Regions from separate parts of the Pseudomonas sp. JQ36 genome, predicted to be linked through region 1. Evidence: predicted binding sites of a transcription regulator. Region 1 holds the regulator's gene; each other region holds the start of a gene.
What was found. The regulator FliA, encoded in region 1, starts transcription of late flagellar genes. The targets are predictions, from matches to a motif close to CTAAAGTTTNNNNNNNNNNNGCCGNTAA.
Positions count from the first base shown of each region.

Region 2: a site for FliA is predicted at 2,855-2,882, ahead of ACS4NR_RS15750 (flagellar protein MotY). Genes of this name have one in related genera too.
Region 3: a site for FliA is predicted at 6,013-6,040, ahead of ACS4NR_RS20715 (methyl-accepting chemotaxis protein). Genes of this name have one in related genera too.

Region 1 is NZ_CM132642.1:474,159-482,337, reverse strand. Features, by position in the region: gene ACS4NR_RS02340 (flagellar motor protein) at 1-630, opposite strand, end outside; gene ACS4NR_RS02335 (protein-glutamate methylesterase/protein-glutamine glutaminase) at 630-1,766, opposite strand; gene ACS4NR_RS02330 (chemotaxis protein CheA) at 1,816-4,095, opposite strand; gene ACS4NR_RS02325 (protein phosphatase CheZ) at 4,150-4,938, opposite strand; gene ACS4NR_RS02320 (chemotaxis response regulator CheY) at 4,956-5,327, opposite strand; gene fliA (RNA polymerase sigma factor FliA) at 5,495-6,235, opposite strand; gene fleN (flagellar synthesis regulator FleN) at 6,232-7,062, opposite strand; gene flhF (flagellar biosynthesis protein FlhF) at 7,176-8,179, opposite strand, start outside.
Region 2 is NZ_CM132642.1:3,511,811-3,519,989, reverse strand. Features, by position in the region: gene ACS4NR_RS15770 (bacterioferritin-associated ferredoxin) at 1-77, opposite strand, end outside; gene ACS4NR_RS15765 (peroxiredoxin) at 391-993, shown strand; gene rnt (ribonuclease T) at 1,068-1,745, opposite strand; gene pyrC (dihydroorotase) at 1,742-2,788, opposite strand; gene ACS4NR_RS15750 (flagellar protein MotY) at 2,949-3,857, shown strand; gene ACS4NR_RS15745 (argininosuccinate synthase) at 3,987-5,204, shown strand; gene ACS4NR_RS15740 (hypothetical protein) at 5,355-6,062, opposite strand; gene ACS4NR_RS15735 (response regulator transcription factor) at 6,566-7,192, shown strand; gene ACS4NR_RS15730 (PA3496 family putative envelope integrity protein) at 7,280-7,459, opposite strand; gene nth (endonuclease III) at 7,567-8,179, opposite strand, start outside.
Region 3 is NZ_CM132642.1:4,579,748-4,587,926, reverse strand. Features, by position in the region: gene rep (DNA helicase Rep) at 1-1,421, opposite strand, end outside; gene ACS4NR_RS20730 (putative bifunctional diguanylate cyclase/phosphodiesterase) at 1,684-3,357, shown strand; gene ACS4NR_RS20725 (NorM family multidrug efflux MATE transporter) at 3,485-4,882, opposite strand; gene ACS4NR_RS20720 (LysR substrate-binding domain-containing protein) at 5,042-5,962, shown strand; gene ACS4NR_RS20715 (methyl-accepting chemotaxis protein) at 6,144-8,120, shown strand.

The DNA.
Region 1 (8,179 bases):
GATTGACTTGAGCTTGGCCGCCACCGGCAGCAACACCAGGTTGGCACTGGCCACGCCGTAGATGGTCGCGACGAATGCCACGGCAATGCCGCTGCCCAATTGCGTCGGATCAGCGAGGTTGCCCATCACATGAATCAGGCCCATTACCGCACCGATGATGCCGATGGTCGGCGCGTAGCCGCCCATGCTTTCGAAAACTTTGGCCGCTTCGATGTCGCGCGCTTCCTGGGTGTAGAAGTCCACTTCGAGGATGCTGCGAATCGCTTCCGGCTCGGCGCCATCGACCAGCAGTTGCAGGCCCTTGCGCGAGTAGTTGTCCGGCTCGGCATCGGCGACGCCTTCCAGGCCGAGCAGGCCTTCCTTGCGCGCGGTGAGGCTCCAGTTGACCACGCGGTCGATGCCGCCGGCCAGGTCCACACGTGGCGGAAACAGGATCCAGGCGAGAATCTGCATGGCGCGCTTGAAGGCGCTCATCGGCGATTGCAGCAGCGCTGCACCGATGGTCCCACCGAGGACGATCAGCGCCGCCGGGCCGTTGGCCAGCGCGCCGAGGTGACCGCCTTCAAGGTAGTTGCCGCCGATGATGGCGACGAACGCCATGATGATCCCGATAAGGCTTAAAACATCCATCAGATACACGCCTCGACGATGTGCTTGCCGATGTCGTCCAGGCCGTAGACCGCGTCAGCCAGATCGGCTTTGACGATGGCCATCGGCATGCCGTAGATCACGCAGCTTGCTTCGTCCTGCGCCCACACCGAGCTACCGCCCTGCTTGAGCAGACGTGCGCCTTCGCGGCCGTCGGCGCCCATGCCGGTGAGCACCACCGCCAGAACTTTGTCACCGTAGGACTTGGCCGCAGAACCGAAGGTGATGTCCACGCACGGCTTGTAGTTCAAACGCTCGTCGCCCGGCAGGATCTTCACCGCGCCACGGCCGTCGATCATCATCTGCTTGCCACCCGGGGCCAGCAGCGCCAGACCCGGACGCAGGATGTCGCCATCCTCGGCTTCCTTGACGCTGATGCGGCACAGCTTGTCCAGGCGCTCGGCAAACGCCTTGGTGAACGCCGCCGGCATGTGCTGGATCAGCACGATCGGCGCCGGGAAGTTCGCCGGCAATTGGGTCAGCACCCGTTGCAGGGCAACCGGGCCGCCGGTCGAGGTACCGATGGCAACCAGTTTGTAGGCTTTGCGTTTCGGTGCCGGCGACGACGCGCTGGCAGCTGGCGCACGAGCAGGTGCCGGAGCAGGCGCCGGACGCGTTGGAGCAGCAGCGCTGTGGCTGCTGAAGCTCGATGCCGCCGGGGCTGGCGCAGGCGTCGGTGCAGCGGCCGGAGCCGGCGCACTGTAGGCACTGAAACGACGATTACTGCGCGAGATGCTGTGAACCTTCTCGCACAGCAGTTGCTTGACCTTCTCCGGATTGCGCGAGATGTCTTCGAAATTCTTCGGCAGGAAATCCACCGCACCGGCGTCCAGCGCATCCAGGGTGACCCGGGCGCCTTCATGCGTCAGCGAGGAGAACATCAACACCGGGGTCGGGCAGCGCTGCATGATGTGCCGCACCGCCGTGATGCCATCCATCATCGGCATCTCGTAGTCCATGGTGATCACGTCCGGCTTGAGCGCCAGGGCCTGATCGATCGCCTCTTTACCGTTGGTGGCCGTACCGACCACCTGGATGCTCGGATCCGCTGAAAGAATTTCCGAGACGCGGCGGCGGAAAAAACCCGAATCGTCCACCACCAGGACTTTGACTGCCATAAACACTCCATTAGGTGCAGCGGGACGTCGTCGCCCCGCCGCCCCGGATTCAAATACGCTTCGTCGCGTAACGCTTGAGCATGCTTGGAACATCAAGGATCAGCGCGATGCGGCCGTCACCGGTGATGGTGGCGCCGGACATGCCCGGAGTGCCCTGCAGCATTTTGCCCAATGGCTTGATGACCACTTCTTCCTGGCCGACCAGTTGATCGACGACGAAGCCGATCCGCTGGGTGCCCACCGAAAGGATCACCACATGGCCTTCGCGCTGCTCTTCGTGAGCGGCGGAGCTGACCAGCCAGCGCTTGAGGTAGAACAATGGCAGCGCCTTGTCCCGCACGATCACCACTTCCTGACCATCCACCACGTTGGTGGTCGACAGGTCGAGGTGGAAGATTTCGTTGACGTTGACCAACGGGAACGCGAACGCCTGATTGCCGAGCATCACCATCAGGGTCGGCATGATCGCCAGCGTCAGCGGCACCTTGATGACGATCTTCGAGCCCTGGCCCTTGGTCGAGTAGATGTTGATCGAACCGTTGAGCTGGGAAATCTTGGTCTTCACCACGTCCATGCCGACACCGCGGCCGGACACGTCGGAGATCTCGGTCTTGGTCGAGAAACCCGGGGCGAAGATCAGGTTGTAGCACTCGGTATCGCTCAGGCGATCGGCCGCGTCCTTGTCCATCACACCGCGTTTTACCGCGATCGAACGCAGCACGTTCGGGTCCATGCCCTTGCCGTCGTCGGAGATCGACAACAGGATGTGATCGCCTTCCTGCTCGGCGGCCAGTACCACGCGACCGCCACGGGCCTTGCCCGAAGCTTCGCGTTCTTCCGGCGACTCGATGCCGTGGTCGACCGCGTTGCGCACCAAGTGGACCAACGGGTCGGCCAGGGCCTCGACAAGGTTTTTGTCGAGGTCGGTTTCTTCACCCACCAGTTCCAGGTTGATCTCTTTCTTGAGCTGACGCGCGAGGTCGCGAACCAGACGCGGGAAGCGCCCGAAGACCTTCTTGATCGGCTGCATCCGGGTCTTCATCACCGCGGTCTGCAAGTCAGCCGTGACCACGTCGAGGTTCGACACGGCCTTGGACATGGCTTCGTCGCCGCTGTTGAGACCCAGGCGCACCAGGCGGTTACGCACCAGCACCAGCTCGCCGACCATGTTCATGATTTCGTCGAGACGCGCGGTATCGACCCGCACAGTGGTCTCGGCTTCGCTCGCCGGTTTTTCCGGCGGCGGAGCAGCTGCGGCACGGGCCGGCGCCGGTGCAGCAGCGGCAGCAGGTTTTGGCGCTTCGGCTTTCGGCTCAGGCTTGGGTGCAGCCTTCGGCGCAGCAGCCGGAGCGGCAGCAGCCTTGGCGGCAGGCGCGGCCACGGTCGACGCGGTGCCCGCAGCAGCGGCGCCAACATCGGTGAACTTGCCTTTGCCATGCAACTCGTCGAGCAGCGATTCGAATTCGTGATCGCTGATCAGATCGCTGCCGGCAGCGGCGGCCGCCGGTGCGGCAGGCGCAACCGGTGCCGAGGCGATCGCCGACTCCAGCGCTTCAACGGCGAAGTTGCCCTTGCCGTGCAACTGATCGAGCAGTGCTTCGAATTCGTCGTCGGTGATGTCCGAGCTGTCGCCCGCCGCCGGTGCCGCCGGAGCGGCCGCTGCCGGTGCCACGGCGTCCGCCGCGAACTGGCCTTTGCCGTGCAACTGATCGAGCAACGACTCGAATTCGGCGTCGGTAATTTCATCGCTGGCAGCGGCATCGGCAGCCGGCGCAGGTGCAGCAGCCGGGGCTTCGGCTTCGGCCTTGACGGCGTTCAGCGAATCCAGCAACTGTTCAAATTCGTTATCGGTGATGTCGCCCGAATCGCTCGAATCGCCTTCGACGACCAGTTCTTCGATCATCTCGGCCACTGGCGAAGCCGGAGCTTCGTCGGCCGTTTGCGGCTCGGCCAGACGCGCCAGCGCGGCCAGCAGTTCCGGGGTGGCCGCCGTGATCGGTGCACGTTCACGGACTTCGCTGAACATGCTGTTCACCGCGTCCAGTGCTTCAAGCACCACGTCCATCAGTTCTGCATCAACGCGACGCTCACCCTTGCGCAGGATGTCGAACACGTTTTCGGCGATGTGACAGCACTCCACCAGCTCGTTGAGCTGAAGGAAGCCGGCGCCCCCTTTTACAGTGTGGAAACCGCGAAAAATTGCGTTGAGCAGATCTGCGTCATCCGGGCGGCTTTCCAGCTCGACCAGTTGCTCGGACAGTTGCTCAAGAATCTCGCCGGCCTCAACCAGGAAATCCTGAAGGATCTCTTCATCGGCGCCGAAGCTCATTAATGGGGTGCTCCTACAGGTCTAAAAACCCAAAAAACCTAAAATTCCAAAACTCTAGAATCCGAGGCTGGATAACAAATCGTCCACATCGTCCTGACCGGACACAACGTCTTCTCGTTTATCGGCATGAATCTGCGGACCTTCACCCTGCGAGAGATGTTTTTGTGGATCTTTTTCTGCAAGCATCGCGGCACGGTCGTGTTCGATGCCCGCAAAGCGGTCAACCTGACTGGCCATGAGGACGAGTTTGAGCAAATTGCTTTCGACTTCGGTGACCAGTTGGGTCACACGCTTGATCACCTGACCTGTGAGGTCCTGGTAATCCTGAGCCAGCAGGATGTCGTTGAGGTTGCTCGACACCGCACGGTTGTCCGTGCTGCTGCGTGACAGAAAACCGTCGACCCGGCGCGCCAGTTCGCGGAACTCTTCAGCTCCGACCTCACGACGCATGAAGCGGCCCCAATCGGTGCTCAGCGCCTGGGCTTCTTCAGCCAGGCCATTGACCACCGGGGTGGCGCTCTCCACCAGATCCATGGTGCGGTTGGCCGCGGCTTCGGTCAGCTTGACCACATAGCCCAGGCGTTCGGTGGCGTCGGTGATTTGCGACACTTCCTCGGCCTGCGGCATGTGCGGATCGATCTGGAAATTGACGATCGCACTGTGCAGTTCGCGTGTGAGCTTGCCCACTTCCTGATACAGGCCGCGGTCACGGGTCTGATTGAGCTCATGGATCAGTTGCACAGCGTCGCCGAACCTGCCTTTTTCAAGGCTCTCGACCAGTTCGACCGCGTGTTTTTTCAGGGTCGACTCGAAATCGCCCTGTGAAGATTCGTTATGCTCCATAGCTCCCCCGCGCGTCATCAGCCGATGCGTTCGAAAATCTTCTCGATTTTGTCTTTCAACGCCTGAGCCGTGAAAGGTTTGACCACGTAGCCGTTCACACCGGCCTGAGCGGCCTCGATGATTTGCTCACGCTTGGCTTCAGCGGTCACCATCAGCACGGGCAGATGCTTGAGTTTTTCATCGGCACGTACGTGGCGCAGCAAGTCGATACCGGTCATGCCCGGCATGTTCCAGTCCGTTACCAGAAAGTCGATGCTTCCGCTGTTGAGTACCGGAATGGCGGTAGTGCCATCGTCGGCCTCGACGGTATTGGTGAACCCAAGATCGCGCAGCAGGTTCTTGATGATCCGCCGCATCGTTGAGAAGTCATCAACGATGAGGATTTTCATGTCTTTGTTCAATTCGACCTCCAAGCAGTCTTAAACGCGCCCAGCACCTGGACGCGCCACTTCAATCAATCCGGCAAAGCACTCGATGACTGTCTGGAGCACAACAGAGCAAGACCGGTGCCGTTCATCACCGCACCAGCCTCGTTCGCAGTGTCCCCACACTGCCTTCAGCGCGCTCGCCACTCCCCCAAACGCCCCCGCAAACGGGCCGCGCACTGGCTGTGTAACTGGCTGACCCGCGATTCACTGACGCCAAGGACTTCACCGATTTCCTTGAGGTTCAGCTCTTCGTCGTAGTACAGCGCCAACACCAGTCGCTCACGCTCCGGCAAATTGGCAATCGCATCCGCCAGCGCAGCCTGAAAGCGTTCATCTTCCAGATCGCGTGACGGCTCAAGATGAGCACTGGCGCCATCCTCGTGCAGCCCTTCGTGTTCGCCGTCCTGCAACAGGTCGTCGAAACTGAACAGCCGGCTGCCCAGCGTGTCATTCAAAATCCCGTAGTAATCGTCGAGACTCAATTGGAGTTCGGCCGCAACCTCGTGATCTTTAGCATCACGTCCGGTTTTAGCTTCAATTGAGCGAATTGCGTCGCTGACCATACGGGTGTTGCGGTGAACCGAGCGTGGCGCCCAATCCCCTTTGCGCACTTCATCGAGCATCGCGCCGCGGATCCGGATGCCCGCGTACGTTTCGAAACTGGCGCCTTTGCTGGCGTCGTATTTGGTAGAGACTTCGAGCAGGCCGATCATCCCGGCCTGAATCAGGTCTTCAACCTGCACACTCGCCGGCAAGCGCGCCAGCAAGTGATAGGCAATGCGCTTGACCAGTGGCGCGTAACGCTCGATCAACTCGTACTGCGCGTCACGTGCCGACTTCTTGTAGTAGTTCATACCGCTCGCGGTCATAACACAGGCCCTGCTGTTTGCTGCACGAGGCGCTCGACGAAAAACTCAAGGTGTCCGCGCGGGTTGGCAGGCAGCGGCCAGGTATCGACCTTCTGCGCGATCGCCTTGAACGCCAGCGCGCACTTGGAACGCGGAAAGGCTTCATAGACCGCTCGCTGCTTCTGCACTGCCTTGCGCACGCTTTCGTCGTACGGCACGGCGCCGACGTATTGTAAGGCGACGTCGAGGAAGCGATCCGTGACCTTGGTCAACTTGGCGAACAGGTTGCGCCCTTCCTGCGGGCTCTGCGCCATGTTGGCGAGGACGCGGAAGCGGTTCATGCCGTAGTCGCGGTTGAGCAGTTTGATCAGCGCGTAGGCGTCGGTGATCGAGGTCGGCTCGTCGCAGACCACCAGCAACACTTCCTGGGCGGCGCGGACAAAACTGACTACCGAGTCACCAATACCCGCAGCGGTGTCGATCACCAGCACATCGAGGTTGTCGCCGATGTCGCTGAAGGCCTGAATCAGACCGGCATGTTGCGCCGGGCTCAGGTGCACCATGCTTTGGGTGCCGGAAGCGGCCGGCACGATGCGGATCCCGCCGGGCCCCTGCAACAGCACGTCGCGCAGTTCGCAGCGGCCTTCGATCACGTCGGCCAGAGTGCGTTTGGGGGTCAGTCCCAGCAGAACGTCGACGTTCGCCAGCCCCAGGTCGGCGTCCAGCAGCATGACCCGACGGCCAAGCTCTGCCAGCGCCAGAGACAAGTTCACTGACACGTTAGTCTTGCCGACGCCACCTTTGCCGCCGGTCACCGCGATCACCTGTACGGGATGCATGCTGCCCATGTTATTTCTTTACCTTGTCTTGCATAGACGGAGGCCACATTACTGGCTGCGCGTTCTCAACCGGAACAATGCATGGCAGACCATCGATGTAGGTACAAAAACGGTTCATTACCTCAGCCAACCTGCTTGGTCGGGCTGTGGTAGATATCAGCGAACATGTCAGCCATGGCTTCTTCGCTGGGTTCTTCCTGCATTTGCACGCTGACGGCGCGGCTGACCAGTTGATGACGGCGCGGCAGATGCAGATCATCCGGAATCCGTGGGCCATCGGTCAGGTACGCGACCGGCAATTCATGACTGATCGCCAGGCTCAATACTTCGCCAAGACTGGCCGTCTCATCCAGTTTAGTCAGGATGCAGCCGGCAAGCCCGCAACGCTTGTAACTGTGGTACGCGGCGGTTAGAACCTGTTTCTGGCTGGTGGTTGCCAGCACCAGATAATTTTTTGAACGGATGCCACGCCCGGCCAGGCTTTCCAGCTGCATGCGCAAGGCCGGATCGCTGGCCTGCAAGCCGGCGGTGTCGATCAGCACCACGCGCTTGCGCAGCAGCGGGTCGAGCGCCTGAACCAGCGACTGGCCCGGATCGACGTGGGTCACCGGCACATTGAGAATGCGACCCAGGGTCTTCAGTTGTTCCTGGGCACCGATACGGAAACTGTCCATGCTCACCAGCGCGACATTCTGCGCGCCGTATTTCAGCACGTAGCGCGCGGCCAGCTTGGCCAGGGTGGTGGTCTTGCCCATGCCGGCCGGACCGACCATGGCAATCACCCCGCCCTCTTCCAGCGGCTCGACTTCCGGTACGGCAATCATCCGCGCCAGGTGCGCGAGCAGCATGCGCCAGGCCTGACGTGGTTCTTCGATATCATTAATCATCGCCAGCAGATCGCGCGACAACGGTCCGGACAGACCGATGCGTTGCAGACGGCGATACAGATTGGCTTGCGCCGGACGGCTGCCTTGCAGCTGATTCCAGGCCAGGGTGCCGAGCTGCACTTCCATCAGCTCACGCAGACTGTTCAATTCGAAACGCATCGAATCCAGCGCACGCGGATCGACGCCAGCGGCCGCCGGTGCAGGTGCCGGAGCCGTACGCGCCGGGGCGGCGTAAGTCG
Region 2 (8,179 bases), 3.0 Mb from region 1:
TTGTAGCTGCAGCAACCTTCATAGATCGCTTCGCGGATTTGTCCGTCGGTGACGCCAGTGCAGAGACAAACATACATAAGTGAGAACCGTCGCTGGTTGTGACTCAATTGCGATGGATCTTAATGTTAACGAGAATGATTGTCAAAGTGCTTTCTGAATGGTTTTCGATCGAAAGGCTGGTCACTGACGAACGGTGATTAATGGCGAATTGCCTGGCCCCGAAAATGCTGGTCCGTTATCCGCATTGGGCAAAAAACCGTTAAGGACAGGCGAAAAACGCAGTGTATGATGGTCGGCCCTTGCGAAGAGGGTTCGTGTCACAGGGCTGTCGCCTCAGGGTGGCAGGCTGGCCCGGACCCTGAACTTCAAGTTATTCACCAGGAGATATCCATGAGCGTACTCGTAGGCAAACAAGCCCCTGACTTCACCGTCCCGGCCGTACTCGGCAATGGCGAGATCGTTGACAGCTTCACCCTGTCCTCGGCCATCAAAGGCAAATACGGCCTGGTGTTCTTCTACCCACTGGACTTCACCTTCGTCTGCCCGTCCGAGCTGATCGCTCTGGACAACCGCATGGCCGACTTCAAGGCGCGCAACGTGGAAGTGGTCGCCGTGTCGATCGACTCGCACTTCACTCACAACGCCTGGCGCAACACCCCAGTGAACAATGGCGGCATCGGCCAGGTGAAATACACCATGGCTGCCGACATGAAGCACGAAATCGCCAAGGCCTACGACGTTGAGTCCGAAGGCGGTGTGGCTTTCCGTGGCGCGTTCCTGATCGACGACAAGGGCGTTGTCCGCTCGCAGATCATCAACGACCTGCCGCTGGGCCGTAACATGGAAGAGCTGATCCGTCTGGTTGACGCGCTGCAATTCCACGAAGAGCACGGCGAAGTCTGCCCTGCGAACTGGAAGAAAGGCGACAAAGGCATGAACGCTTCGCCAGAAGGCGTTGCGGCTTACCTGACCGAGAACGCTGCAGCCCTGTAAGGCGCACGTCGCGGTACAAAAAAAACCGGCCCATGTGGCCGGTTTTTTTATGCGCGGGAAATACCCGACGAGGATCAGTCGTCGAAATCTTCCCAGCCGCCCATCTGTTTCCAGCGGTTGACGATGCCGCAGAACAGCTCGGCAGTCTTCTCGGTGTCGTAACGCGCCGAATGCGCTTCACGGCCGTCGAAGTCGATGTCCGCTGCCTGACAGGCCTTGGCCAGGACGGTTTGACCGTACGCCAGACCGGCCAGGGTCGCGGTGTCGAAGCTGGAGAACGGGTGGAACGGGTTGCGCTTCATGTCCAGACGCGCAACCGCAGCATTCAGGAAGCCAAGGTCGAAACTGCTGTTGTGGCCGACCAGGATCGCCCGTTTGCAGCCATTGGCCTTCAGCGCCTTGCGGATGCCACGGAAGATGTCGGTCAGCGCGGTTTCTTCGCTGACGGCCATGCGCAGCGGGTGATCGAGCTTGATCCCGGTGAACTCCAGCGCGGCTGCTTCGATGTTGGCGCCTTCGAACGGCTCGACGCGGAAGAAGTAGGTGTGATCCGGGTAGACAAAACCCTTTTCATCCATGGCGATGGTGGTCGCGGCAATCTCCAGCAGAGCGTCGGTGGCCGAATTGAAGCCACCGGTCTCTACGTCGACAACAACCGGCAGGTAGCCGCGAAAACGCGCTGCCATTGGATGACGGGAACCGCCGCCGCCACCTTGACCGTCCAGTTCGTCGTCGAAATGGTCTTCACTCACGCGTGTTCCTCCAGCAGGCGCCAGCGCAGTTTTTCACCGGCGCGCAGCGGGATAACGTTCAGCTCGCCGAATGGCAGGCTGGTCGGGGCGGTCCATTCTTCGCGAACCAGGGTGATGCGATCGGTGTTGGTCGGCAGACCATAGAAGCGCGGGCCGTTGAGGCTGGCGAATGCTTCGAGCTTGTCCAGCGCATTGCGCTGTTCGAACGCTTCGGCATACAGCTCGATGGCGGCGTACGCGGTGTAGCAGCCGGCGCAGCCGCAGGCGGCTTCCTTGGCGTGCTGGGCGTGCGGCGCCGAGTCGGTACCGAGGAAGAACTTGGCGCTGCCGCTGGTGGCGGCGTCGAGCAGGGCTTCCTGATGGGTATTGCGCTTGAGGATCGGCAGGCAATAGAAGTGCGGCCGAATCCCGCCCACCAGCATGTGGTTGCGGTTGTACAGCAGGTGATGCGCGGTGATGGTGGCGCCGACGTTGGCCGAAGCCTCGTTGACGAACTGCACGGCGTCGCCGGTGGTGATGTGTTCGAACACGACTTTGAGCGTCGGGAAACGCTCGACCACACGGCGCATGTGCTCATCGATGAAAATCTTTTCGCGGTCGAAGACATCGACATCGCCACGGGTGACTTCGCCGTGGATCAGCAGCGGCATGCCGACTTCAGCCATGGCTTCCAGCGCCGGGAAGATCTTGTCGATACTGGTCACGCCGGAGTCGGAGTTGGTGGTGGCGCCGGCCGGGTACAGTTTGGCGGCGTGCACGAAACCACTGGCCTTGGCCTCACGAATTTCTTCGGGCTGGGTGCGGTCGGTGAGGTACAGCACCATCAGCGGTTCGAAGCGACTGCCGGCCGGGCGGGCAGCGAGAATCCGCTGGCGATAGCCGTCGGCTTCAGCGGCGTTGCGCACCGGTGGTACCAGGTTGGGCATGATGATGGCGCGGCCAAAGGTGCGCGCAACATCGGCAACGGTATTGGTCAACACGGCACCATCGCGAAGATGAATGTGCCAGTCGTCGGGACGCAGCAGGGTCAGGCGGTCGGACATGAGGGGATTCCAGGCGGGTCAAACTGAGGGGAATGCTACCGGAAAAGACTCTTGCAGGCACCCGCTATCAAGTTTTGCAGGAACCTTCCGATATCCCGTAGGTATGCCGTAAACATAGTGTGAATCGGTCTTTGTGTGACAGAAGCCAATGGAGCCTCCCGTGCGCCAGCGATATTTAGCCTTGCTCAGTGTGTTTGCCAGCCTCCCCGCGATGGCGCTGACTTACCAGACGCGTCTGGAGAACATTGAGTGGACGGTCGAGGGCGACAAGTTCGAGTGCCGCCTGACCCAGCCGATCACCGATTTCGGTTCGGGCCAGTTTGTGCGCAAGGCCGGCGAGCAGGCGATATTCCGCCTCAATGCCTACAACGCCATGCTCGGCGGCGGTTCGGCGACGTTGCTTGCGGCGGCGGCGCCATGGCAGCCGGGGCGCAACGACATCAACCTGGGCAGCGTCAGGATTGGTACCGGCAACGTGCTGTTCAACAGCTCACAAGCCCAGGCCGGCGGATTGATCAGCGGTCTGCTCGATGGTCGCAGTCCGGTGGTGCGCCGTGCGTCTGGCGATGGCCGGGGTTCGGAAGTGCGTCTGCTGCCGGTTAAGTTCAGCAAAGCGTTCAATGATTACCAGACGTGTGTGGCGAAATTGCTGCCGCAGAATTTCGATCAGGTCAAACAATCGCAGATCGGCTTCCCCGGTGAAGGCACCGATCTGGATGCCGCCGCCAAGGCCAGGTTGCAGGTAATGCTCGAGTACATGAAGGCCGATCCGACGGTCAATTACATCGAACTCGATGGCTATTCCGACAATAGCGGCAACCGTCTGACCAACCGTGAACTGTCGCGCCGTCGCGCGCTGGCAGTGGTCGATTTTTTCAAGGCCAACGGTATCGCCGAATCGCAAATCACCGTGCGTTTCCATGGCGAGCAATACCCGCTGGTGCCAAACAACAATGCGGCCAACCGGGCGAAGAATCGCCGGGTCAGCGTGAAGCTTGCGCGAGTGGCGCCGACTACCGCGCCAGCGCCGCAAGCCAGCACACCAGCCAATGCTGCGGCGACTTCCTGACTCATCGGTCATCGTCGCGCTCTCGACAGATTCTGTCGCTTTGTCGTCTTAAGCTGTCGCGCCTCTGTAAATTATTGCATTTGAGCGGTAGACTCCTCGGCTTTCCGTAGAACCCCGTGGAGTGATGGCATGGCGGACGTAAACAAGGTCGTTCTGGCGTATTCCGGCGGCCTGGACACTTCGGTGATCCTCAAGTGGCTGCAGGATACTTATAACTGTGAAGTGGTGACCTTCACCGCTGACCTGGGTCAGGGCGAAGAGGTCGAGCCGGCTCGCGCCAAGGCTCAGGCCATGGGCGTCAAAGAAATCTACATCGATGACCTGCGCGAAGAATTCGTGCGCGATTTCGTGTTCCCGATGTTCCGCGCCAACACCGTTTACGAAGGCGAGTACCTGCTGGGTACTTCCATCGCACGTCCGCTGATCGCCAAACGCCTGATCGAAATCGCCAACGAAACCGGCGCCGACGCCATTTCCCATGGCGCCACCGGCAAGGGCAACGACCAGGTGCGTTTCGAACTGGGTGCCTACGCACTCAAGCCTGGCGTGAAAGTGATTGCGCCATGGCGTGAGTGGGACCTGCTGTCCCGCGAGAAGCTGATGGACTACGCCGAGAAGCACGCGATCCCGATCGAGCGTCATGGCAAGAAGAAGTCCCCGTACTCGATGGACGCCAACCTGCTGCACATCTCCTATGAAGGCGGCGTGCTGGAAGACACCTGGACCGAGCACGAAGAAGACATGTGGCGCTGGACCGTCTCCCCGGAGAAGGCTCCCGACACCCCGCAATATCTGGAACTGACCTACCGTAACGGCGATATCGTCGCGCTGGACGGCGTCGAAATGACTCCGGCCACTGTACTGGCAACGCTGAACAAGATTGGTGGCGCTCACGGTATCGGTCGTCTGGACATCGTTGAAAACCGTTACGTGGGCATGAAGTCCCGTGGCTGCTACGAAACCCCGGGCGGTACCATCATGCTGCGCGCGCACCGCGCCATCGAATCGATCACCCTGGACCGCGAAGTCGCTCACCTCAAAGACGAGCTGATGCCGAAATACGCCAGCCTGATCTACACCGGTTACTGGTGGAGCCCGGAGCGTCTGATGCTGCAACAGATGATCGACGCTTCGCAGGTCAACGTGAACGGTGTGGTTCGCCTGAAACTGTACAAAGGCAACGTGATCGTTACCGGCCGCAAGTCCGACGATTCGCTGTTCGACGCCAATATCGCGACCTTCGAAGAAGACGGCGGCGCCTACAACCAGGCCGACGCGGCGGGCTTCATCAAGCTCAACGCGCTGCGCATGCGCATTGCTGCCAACAAAGGCCGCAAGCTGTTCTAAGCCTTACAGGGCTGTAAAAATGGCGGCTTGTCTCAATGACAATGCCGCCATTTTCTTTTCTGTGTTTGTCTGATGTTAATCCACAGCTTTGATCGTTACCGTTAACTCCGGCATTTTCTTGAATGTCCACTTCTGGCATCTACTCTGCGTTCATGCTCCTTTCAAAACCGTGGTGCTTTGCGTGCTCACGTTGTAAGCAACGAGAAGTTTGGCGCCTCCGCTTTTTTTCGACTGTTTGATAAGGCCGGGGATAATTTGCTTGAGCAAAACTTCGCACGCGGTGTCGGTCAGAAATACCACTGCCCTGGGCGGTTGCTTGCCAAGATGCGGAAAGTGTTCGACCAGCGCATTGAACGCCTGAGCGCTGCTCAACCGCCGTACATCTATGGCACACAATGTGCCGATGGATTTAGGCAGCTGAATGTTGTGCTCAATCCACGGTCGCTCCGCGCAGGATTCGCCAGCGCCGCCAGGGGGGAGTTGCCTGAGGTCGATGCTATGGACAGACAAAGTCCATTCCAATCCGTTTGCAGCTGATGTTTCGCCTGCTCCCACAAACGCTTTTGCTGGAGGCGAGCAGGAGTGCAGCTCGCGCTGTTTCAACTCCTCGAAATTTTTCAGGAAGCTGTCGTCCTTATCGAAATCCGAAGGCGCATAAAGCGAACGGTAGTTGAAGTTCAGCGTTAAAAAGAATAGCAGCAACAAGTAGAACGGAAAGCTGATCAGGAACCAGATATAGACCTCCCTTTCGGTGTTATCAAGGAAGGGCAGGGAAATGGCAGCTGATGATTCGGAAATAAATGCAAATATCGCAATTACAGTCATGGGGTTGGTTATTTTTCTTTTGATTTTTATCATGGGGAGTGCTCATTAAATATGTTTCCAGTGCTTGTGTTGAATTGTTTTGTATGGATACCTACAACTTGGTAGTTGCGCTATTTTTATATTAAAAAAAATCGCTTGGGTAGAAGTATCTTGTTTCAGACGTTGATTTATCAAAGTGTTTTTGATGGGTTTCATGTTGTTTTTTACAATTTATAATCCGCCGGGGGCTGACGGTGCGTAGCGATGTGCAGTCAATGAATTATCGCGTTTTTTCAGTCGCTCACAGAGTCGTTTGCTTCAAAGGAGGAGTACGCTTGGCTTTCAGGACGCCATGTTTTTCGCGTCGATGTGAAGGCGGGAAGATACGTCAGCCCATTTAAAAATCGCCTGTATGGATTTTTTTGTAGGAATAATCTTTATTTGCTGTAGGGAATGTCCTTTGCTGGGATTGCAATGAAACTCTCTTGTGCCATGTCAGAAGTGACTGGGCTATTGTGCGTGCTCTAAAAATTCGAACAGCGAAACTGGACTTGCCCATGAATAAAGTGCTGATCGTGGATGATCATCCCGTCATTCGTCTTGCTGTGCGTATGCTGATGGAGCGTCATGGCTACGAAGTCATTGCAGAAACGGATAATGGTGTGGATGCTTTGCAACTTGCACGTGAACAGATGCCGGATATCGTTATTCTGGATATCGGAATACCGAAACTCGATGGTCTTGAAGTTATTGCGCGTCTGAACTCGACACCCATGCCGTTGAAAGTTCTGGTATTGACCTCCCAGGCACCGGGGCATTTTTCAATGCGCTGCATGCAGTCGGGTGCTGCGGGGTATGTATGTAAACAACAGGATCTGACTGAGTTGCTGAGTGCGATCAAAGCTGTGCTGTCCGGCTACAGCTATTTTCCAAACCAGGCCCTGCACACCGTGCGTACCAGTCTTGGTAATGCGAGTGAGGCCGATATGGTGGATCGCCTCTCCGGGCGCGAAATGATGGTGTTGCAGCAATTGGCGCGTGGCAAGACCAACAAGGAAATTGCCGATGGCATGTTTCTCAGCAACAAGACGGTCAGCACTTACAAGACCCGTCTGTTATTGAAGCTCAATGCCCGCTCGCTGGTGGACCTGATTGAATTGGCACAACGCAACGGACTGGTCTGATGATCATGAATGCCGACGGGGCATGGGCCGCTCAGTGTCGGATTGTGCAGAAAGTAAAAAGCCTCCGGTTCGGGAGGCTTTCAAGTGTCAGAGATCAAAATCGTAATCGGCCAATTGCTTTTGCAGTCGGCGCTCCTCAAGCATGTTATCGATGGTGCGACGTTTGCTCAGATTGGTCTTGGCGACCTCGACCACCGGTTCGGCGTCGTCGGTTTCCACCTCGGTAAAATCTTCATCTACGTCCGGTTGTTCTTTACTGTCAGTCATAAGGTGAACTCCAGGCTAAGACTGCCTTTGGCGCTCCTTATATCGATATTCCTGCCGCGGGTAAAAAAGATTTTTTCAATCGAAGAATCAATTATTCCAATAGCCAATCAATCGTCCGAGGTTTTGTGTTTGTACTCGCACAGATCTTCGATCCGGCAGCTGCCACAGCGCGGCTTGCGCGCCAGGCACACATAGCGACCGTGCAAAATCAGCCAGTGGTGGGAGTCCAGCAGGTAGTCTTTTGGCACAAACTTCATCAGCTTCTTTTCCACTTCAACCACATTTTTGCCCGGGGCAATGCCGGTGCGGTTGCTCACGCGAAAAATGTGCGTGTCGACCGCCATGGTCAACTGGCGAAAAGCGGTGTTGAGGACCACGTTGGCCGTCTTGCGACCGACGCCTGGCAGCGCTTCCAGTTCTTCACGGGTCTGCGGGACTTGGCCATTGTGCAGCTCGACCAGCATGCGGCAGGTCTCGATCACGTTTTTCGCTTTGCTGTTATAGAGGCCGATGGTCTTGATGTATTTGGAGAGCCCTTCGACGCCCAGCGCGTGGATCGCTGCCGGGGTATTGGCCACCGGGAACAGTTTGGCCGTGGCCTTGTTGACGCCAACGTCGGTTGATTGCGCCGAGAGAATGACCGCGATCAACAATTCGAACGGCGAGGAATAGGCCAGCTCGGTCTTCGGCTCGGGATTGTCTTCATGAAGTCTGCGGAAG
Region 3 (8,179 bases), 2.0 Mb from region 1:
GAAATCGGGTCCTCGCCGGCACACTGCTCGCGCACCTTGTCCATGAAGCGCTTGAAGCGCGACAGACGATCGGTGAAGCGGCTGTCGAGATGCTCGCCCAGACCGATTTCATCGGTGGCGGCGTACATCGAGATCTTGCGTTCGGTGGCGTAGTTGCCGAGTTTTTCCAGGGTGGTCGAGCCGATTTCCCGGCGCGGCACGTTGATCACTCGCAGGAAGGCGTTGTCGTCGTCCGGATTGACGATCAGGCGGAAGTAGGCCATCAGGTCCTTCACTTCCTGACGCCCGAAGAAGCTGTTGCCGCCGCTCAGGCGGTACGGCACCTGGTGGTGCTGCAACTTCAGTTCGATTAGCTTGGCCTGGTAGTTGCCGCGATAGAGGATCGCGAAATCGCTGTACGGGCGGTCGGTGCGCAAGTGCAGGCTGAGGATTTCCATGGCCACGCGCTCGGCTTCGGCGTCCTCGTTGCGGCAGCGGATCACGCGGATCTCGTCACCGTGGCCCATCTCACTCCACAGCTGTTTTTCGAATTCGTGCGGGTTGTTCGAGATCAGCACGTTGGCGCAGCGCAGGATGCGGCTGGTGGAGCGGTAGTTCTGCTCGAGCATCACCACTTTCAGCGACGGATAATCGTCCTTGAGCAGCATCAGGTTTTCCGGCCGTGCACCACGCCAGGCATAGATCGACTGGTCGTCGTCGCCCACCACGGTGAACTGGTTACGCTTGCCGATCAGCATCTTCACCAGCAGGTACTGGCTGGCGTTGGTGTCCTGGTACTCGTCGACCAGCAGGTAGCGCACCTTGTTCTGCCACTTTTCGAGAATGTCGGCGTGCTCTTCGAAGAGCTTTACCGGCAGCAGGATCAGGTCGTCGAAGTCCACCGCGTTGAACGCCTTGAGCGTGCGCTGATAGTGGGTGTAGACGATCGCGGCAGTCTGTTCTTTCGGATTGCGCGCGTTCTCCAGCGCTTGCGGCGGCAGGATCAGGTCGTTTTTCCAGGCGCCGATCATGTTCTTGATCTCGTCGACGCCGTCGTCGCCTGCGTATTCCTTCTGCATGATGTCGGTCATCAGGGCTTTTACATCGGTCTCGTCGAAGATCGAGAAACCGGGTTTGTAGCCCAGCCGCGCATGCTCCTTGCGGATGATGTTCAGACCGAGGTTGTGGAAGGTGCAGACCGTCAGGCCGCGACCTTCGCCGGCACGCAGCAGAGTGCCGACCCGCTCCTTCATCTCGCGCGCAGCCTTGTTGGTAAAGGTCATGGCGACGATGTACTGCGCACGGATGCCACAGTTCTGGATCAGGTGCGCGATTTTGCGGGTGATCACGCTGGTCTTGCCGGAGCCAGCGCCGGCGAGCACCAATAGAGGGCCGCCGACGTAGTTCACGGCTTCTTGCTGCCGGGGATTGAGTCGGGACATACGAAAATTCGGGAGTCGTTGACGAAATGGGCCGGCATTTTAACAGGCTCAGCGATTTGTGCTGCTCTGTCCGACTTGTGACGTACCACGCGATTCAAATTTGCCGGTTTTGTTACTTTCGCGGAGGATGCACGGTGATTTTGCGGCTAATGTTCTCATTCGTGACACAAAATAACGTTTTGATAACCGTTGTCATTTGGTCATTGAACATCGCAACGGCATAATGCCCCGCCCACATCATTGCAGAGTCTAGGGAGCTAGCTTGTCTACGCCTGTCGAACCCTTGCGTTTGCTGCTACTGGCCGAAGAGCCAGCGTGGACAGCGTTATTGCGCGAGTGTCTGGCTCCGATGGGGAGCGCGGCGGTGCTGATCAGTGCGCCGAGCTGGGATTCGGTCAGCAGTTTGTTCGAAGACAATCGCCACGCGGTGCTGTTGACCCTTCCCGCATTGCAGCCAGCCCCCGGCCGTTGCAGCCTGCCGACGGTGTTGCTGCTGGATCACGAGCCGGCCACCGCCCCCGTTGGCGTCAGCGACTGGCTGGTGTTCGACGCCCTCGACGCCGGCATGCTCCGCCGTTGTCTGCGCCATGTGCGTGAACGCGGCGTCCTCGAAAACACCCTGCAACGCCTGGCCGAACAGGACCCGCTGACCGGCATCGCCAACCGCCAGGGTTTCCAGACTCTGCTCGCGGCGCGCCTGGCGGAAAACGACGGCCGTGGTCTGGCCCTCGGGCATCTCGATCTGGACAACTTCCGTCACGCCAACGACGCCCTCGGCCATCAGGCCGGCGACCGCTTGATCCTGCAAGTCGTCGCGCGGCTGAAGAGTCAGCTTGAGGCCGGGGATCAACTGGCGCGGCTGGGCAGCGACGAATTTGCCTTGCTGATCGACACCCGCCGCGCGCCGCAACGCGCCGAGTGGATGGCCGAACGCATTACTGAGGCCCTGGCGGAACCGTATTGGGTCGATGGCGAAAGCCTGTTGATCGGCTCCAGCCTCGGTATCGCCCATGCCCGTGCGCAGGGTGGCGCCGACCCGCTGATGTGGCACGCGCACATCGCCATGCAGCAGGCCAAGAGCACTCAGGGCTGCACGTTCCATATCTTCAATGAACGCATCAACCGCAACGCCCGGAGCATGGCCGACCTCGAAAGTGAGCTGCGCCGGGCTTTGCGCCGCGATGAGCTGGAGCTGCACTATCAGCCACGGCTGAATCTTGCAGACGGGCAGATCGTCGGTCTCGAAGCCCTGGTGCGCTGGCGCCATGGCGAACGCGGTTTGCTGCCGCCGAGCGAATTCGTGCCATTGGCCGAGCAGAGCGGGCTGATCGTGCCGTTGGGCTACTGGGTGATTTCCCGGGCCCTGCGCGACATGCAGGCGCTGCGCGAACACGGGCTGCCGGCGCTGCACATGGCGATCAACCTGTCGTTCCGCCAGTTTCAGGACAGCCAGTTGTTACCGACGCTCAGCCGACTGATTGCCGAACGTGGCGTCGAGGCGCAATGGCTGGAATTCGAGCTGACCGAAACCGCCGTCATGCGCCGCAGCGATCTGGTCAAACAAACCATGGACGCCCTCGGCCGTCTCGGTGTGCGTTTCTCGCTGGATGACTTCGGCACCGGGTTCTCTTCGTTCGTGCATCTGAACAGCCTGCCGATCACCTTGCTGAAGATCGACAAGAGCTTCGTCGGCGGCATGGAGCAGCGCGAAGAGAACCGCAAACTGGTGCACGCGATGATCAACCTCGCGCATAACCTGCATCTGGAAGTGGTGGCGGAAGGGGTGGAAACGCCTGAACAACTGGAGTTATTGCGCGGGTTTGGCTGTGATCAGGTGCAGGGTTATCTGATCAGCCGGCCGTTGCCGTTGGCCGAGCTGGTGGAGTACCTGACCTTCGGCTCCAGCCAGCAGCCAGCCCTCGAAATCGTCAGTTGAACGCAATCTCCGGGTTAGGCATGAATCTCTGTGGGAGCGGGCTTGCTCGCGAAGGCGTCGTGTCAGTCAAAGCATAGCCTGCCTGACCCACCGCTTTCGCGAGCAAGCCCGCTCCCACAACTGAATCTCAGTCTGCCTGAGCGACTGTGTACTGGTTTGATGACAGAGGTTCGCGCTGAATCATCCGCTTCATCTTCCATTCAAACGCCAGCGTCAAACTCACCGCCGCACAGGCCAGCCCCAGCGCCAGACCCCACCAGACGCCAGTCGGCCCCCAGTTCAAATGGAACGCCATCCACCACGCCGCCGGTGCGCCAATCAGCCAATAACAAGCGAGGCCGACCAAAAAGGTGGTTTTTGCGTCCTTGAGTCCACGGATGCAGCCCATGGCGATGGTCTGCGTACCGTCAAACAGCTCGAACCACGCCGCCACCGCCAACAGACTCACGGCCAGACGAATCACTTCGGCAAAGGCCGGATCGTTGTGATCGAGGAACAACCCGACCAACTGGTTCGGCAACAGCCAGAACACCATGGCGAAACCCAGCATCACCACCGCACCAAAGACGATGCCGACCCGGCCGGACATCCGCGCATCGCTCAGTTGCCCGGCGCCGTAGTGCTGGCCGACGCGCATGGTGATCGCGTAGGACATTCCCGCCGGCACCATGAACGCCACCGAAACGATCTGCAGGGCGATCTGGTGTGCGCCCAGTTGCGTGCTGCCCATGGTGCCCATGCACAGCGCCGCGAAGGCAAACAGGCCGACTTCCACCGCGTAGGTGCCACCAATCGGCAGACCGAGGCGCCACAGTTCTTTCAGGTACTGACGATTTGGCCGCGACAAGCCGGCGCGCAGCGGGTAAGCGTCGTAGGCCCGATGCCGGCGAATGTGCCAGGCCAGCGCCAGCGCCATGCAGTTGGCAACGATTGCCGTGACCAGGCCGATGCCGGTCAACCCCAGTTTCGGCAGCCCGAACATGCCGGTGATCAATGCGTAATTGAGCAGGAAGTTGGCCACGGTGCCGCCGAGGCTGATGACCATCACCGGGGTTGCCCGGCCGATCGCACTGGTAAAGCCGCGCAGGGCCATGAAGCTCAGGTAGCCGGGCAGGGCGAAGGGCAGAGCGATCAAAAATTGTCCAGCAGCGCTAACGTTGGTTTCGGTCTGGCCGAACAGCAGCAATACCGGCTTCAGATTCCACAGCAGCAGCCCGGCCCCCAGCGCCATCAGCCACGCCAGCCACAACCCGGCCTGAGTCAGGCGGGCCGCGCCGATGATGTCGCCGGCGCCCTGACGGATCGCCACCAGCGTGCCGACCGCGGCGATCACGCCGATGCAGAAAATCGACACGAACGAATAACTCGCTGCACCCAGCCCGCCGCCCGCCAGGGCTTCGGGGCTGAGGCGCGCCATCATCAGGGTGTCGGTCAGCACCATCAACATGTGCGCCAACTGTGAGGCGATCAACGGCCCCGCCAGCCGCAGGATGGCCCAGAGTTCGGTACGCACAGGATGCTGCATGGTCATCACCACCCATCAATCAGAGGGAACAAGAGACCGTCGATTCTCGGCGCTTGGCAGGGTTTGCACAAAAGGATAAAAAGGATGGGTGGCATGATTAAAACTCATCATGAGTAAACCTCGCCGGGGTGGCCGGATGCCGCCAAAGGAGCTTTGTGTATGTCCCGTCGTCTTCCTCCCTTGTATGCCCTGCGCGCATTCGAAGCGGCGGCGCGGCACAGCTCGTTCACCCGGGCGGCCGAGGAATTGTCGATCACCCAGAGTGCAGTCAGCCGGCACATCAAGACACTGGAGGAACACTTTGCCTGCAAGCTGTTTCACCGCAGCGGACGCAACCTGCAACTCACCGAGTCGGCGCGGCTGCTGTTGCCGGGGATTCGCGATGGTTTTGCGGCCCTGGAGCGCGCCTGCAACACCTTGCGCGCCGAAGACGACATTCTGCGCATGAAAGCGCCGTCGACCCTGACCATGCGCTGGCTGCTGGCCCGGCTCAGCCGTTTTCGTCACCTACAGCCCGGCAACGAAGTGCAACTGACCAGTGCCTGGATGGACGTGGATTCGGTGGACTTCAACAACGAGCCCTTCGACTGCGCGGTGCTGCTGAGCGATGGGCACTTCCCGCCGGATTGGGAGGCCAGCCTGCTGTTTCCCGAGGAATTGATTCCTGTCGGCGCGCCGAACCTGCTGAACGATCAACCCTGGGATGTGACGCGGTTGGCCTCCACCGAGTTGCTGCACCCGACCCCGGACCGGCGCGACTGGCGCAGTTGGCTGGAACATATGGGGCTGTCCGATCAGGTTTCGCTCAAGGGCGGACAGGTGTTCGATACCCTGGAGCTGGGCATGATTGCCGCGGCGCGTGGTTACGGGGTATCGATGGGCGATTTGCTGATGGTCGCCGAGGATGTGGCGCAAGGAAGACTGAGCCTGCCGTGGCCGACTGCCGTCGCCAGCGGCCTGAATTACTACCTGGTGTGGCCGAAAACCCGTCCCGGGGGTGAACGTTTGCGCCGTCTCAGCGACTTCCTGCAAGGCGAAGTGCGGGCCATGGCGCTGCCGGATGTAACACGCTTGAGCTGAAACGTTAGAGCCGCCACAATGCCGGCCTTGTGCCATAACCCTGCTGTTCGCTCAAGTATTCGGCTTTACCGCCGAATACGTGCATGTGGAACCGTCGTGCAGGTATCCACGATTCACCCCCATTAGAAAATTATCCGAGCTGCGATCAAGGAGGATCGGCAAGTTCGGCCAGGAGCTGTCCATGTCTCAACCTCGCGCTCGGATCGCCTCGCAGCTGGGCCTCGCGCTCGCCGTGATACTGGCGATTGTCATCAGCGGCAGTACTGTCTTTGCTCTGCGTTCGCTGGATACCGCCAACCTCGCCACCCGTGAAGAACACCTCGCCAGTGAAGCGCGGCTGCTGGCCGACCAGTTGAGCACCTTCCACGGCACGTTGCGTGAAAGCACCCAGCGCCTGAGCGGGCTGTTCGAGAAGCGCTTCAGCGCCGGTCTGAGCATTCACCCGGATGCACCGGTGGCGGTGGCCGGTACCCAGACTCCTGGCCTGCACCTGGGCAGCGAAGTGCTGAACAACAACTTCAAGGAAGTCGACGAGTTCAAGCAAATGACCGCTGGGGTTGCCACGTTGTTCGTACGCAGCGGCGAAGACTTCGTGCGGGTCAGCACCTCGCTGACCAAACAGGACGGCACGCGCGCCATCGGCACTTTGCTCGATCATGCGCACCCGGCTTATGCGAAGTTGATGGCCGGGCAAGGCTACGTCGGCCGCGCGTTGCTGTTTGATCGCTCCTACATGACCCAATACACCCCGGTGCGCGACAGCAGCGGCAAGGTGATTGCGGTGTTGTTCGTTGGTTTTGACTACACCGACGCGCAGAACGCCCAGTTCGACAACCTCAAGCGCTTCCGCATTGGCCAGACCGGTTCGCTGGCGCTGCTGGATGAGCAGAACAAATGGCTGGTGGCGCCGGCGGGTGTCCAGGCACTGGATCAGGCGGTCACGGTGATCGGCGGCCTGGCCAAAACCCCGGGCAAGGGGCAGTTCTGGAGCGACAAGAACGAAGATTTTTACAGCGTTTCCGTGCCATTCGACGGTGGTCCGTGGGCGGTTGTGGCGAGCATGCCTAAAGCCGAAATTCGCGCGGTGACCTGGAGCGTCGGCACGCAACTGGCTATCGGCAGTCTGCTGGCCATGCTGCTGGCCGTCGGTTCGGTGGTGTGGTTGCTGCGCAGCAAACTGGCGCCGCTGAGTGATCTGGTGCGCCAGGCCGAAGCCCTCGGTGCCGGTGATCTGAGCGTGCGCCTGAACGTGTCGAGCAATGACGAGATCGGCCAGCTGTCCCGCGCGTTCAACCAGATGAGCCAGGCCCTGTCGACCATGGTCGAGCACATCCGCCGCGCCTCGGAAGAGGTCAACAGCCGCGCCCAGGCGCTGTCTGGTTTGTCCGGCGGTGCGTACGAAGGCATGGAGCAGCAGTCTGGAGAAATCACCAGCATGGCTGGCGCGGTGGAAGAGTTCAGCGCCACTTCGCTGAACATCGCCGACAACATGGGTGCGACTCAGCGTCTGGCGCAGGAAAATGCCCAGCAGACGCAAATCGGTCGTAGCTCGATGGAAGAAGCCTCGTCCTCGCTGGAGCAGATCGCAGGTGCACTGAACACCACCGCGACCGTGATCAACACCCTCGGTCAGCGCTCCCAGGAAATCGGCGGCATTGTCAGCGTGATCACCTCGATCGCCGAACAGACCAACCTGCTGGCGCTCAACGCGGCCATCGAAGCGGCCCGCGCCGGTGAACAGGGCCGTGGTTTTGCCGTGGTCGCCGATGAGGTACGCAACCTGGCTTCGCGCACCCGTCAGGCCACCGATGAAATTTCCGGGATGATCCACAGCATCCAGCAGGAAACCGGCAACGCGATCAGCACCATGGAGCAGGGCAATGTGCTGATGCAGGAAGGCCTGTCGCGTAACGCCAATGTCGCTTCGGCGCTGGCGCGGATCGATGAGCAGAGCCGTTCGGCAGGGCAGCAGTTCGCGGCGATCACCACCGCGACCCAGGAGCAGAGCAGCACCGCGACGTTGCTCAGCAGTAACCTGCAGAGCATTGCGCTGGCCAACAGTGAGCAGCGTGAGGTTGTTTCTAACTTGGCCGTGACCGCCAAAGAGCTTGAGAAACTGGCGGCGGACTTGCGCTCCGAGGTTGATCGCTTTCGTTGATACAGCCTTGATATAGCCTTCGCGAGCAAGCTCGCTCCCACAGTTTCCGGCGTGAATCA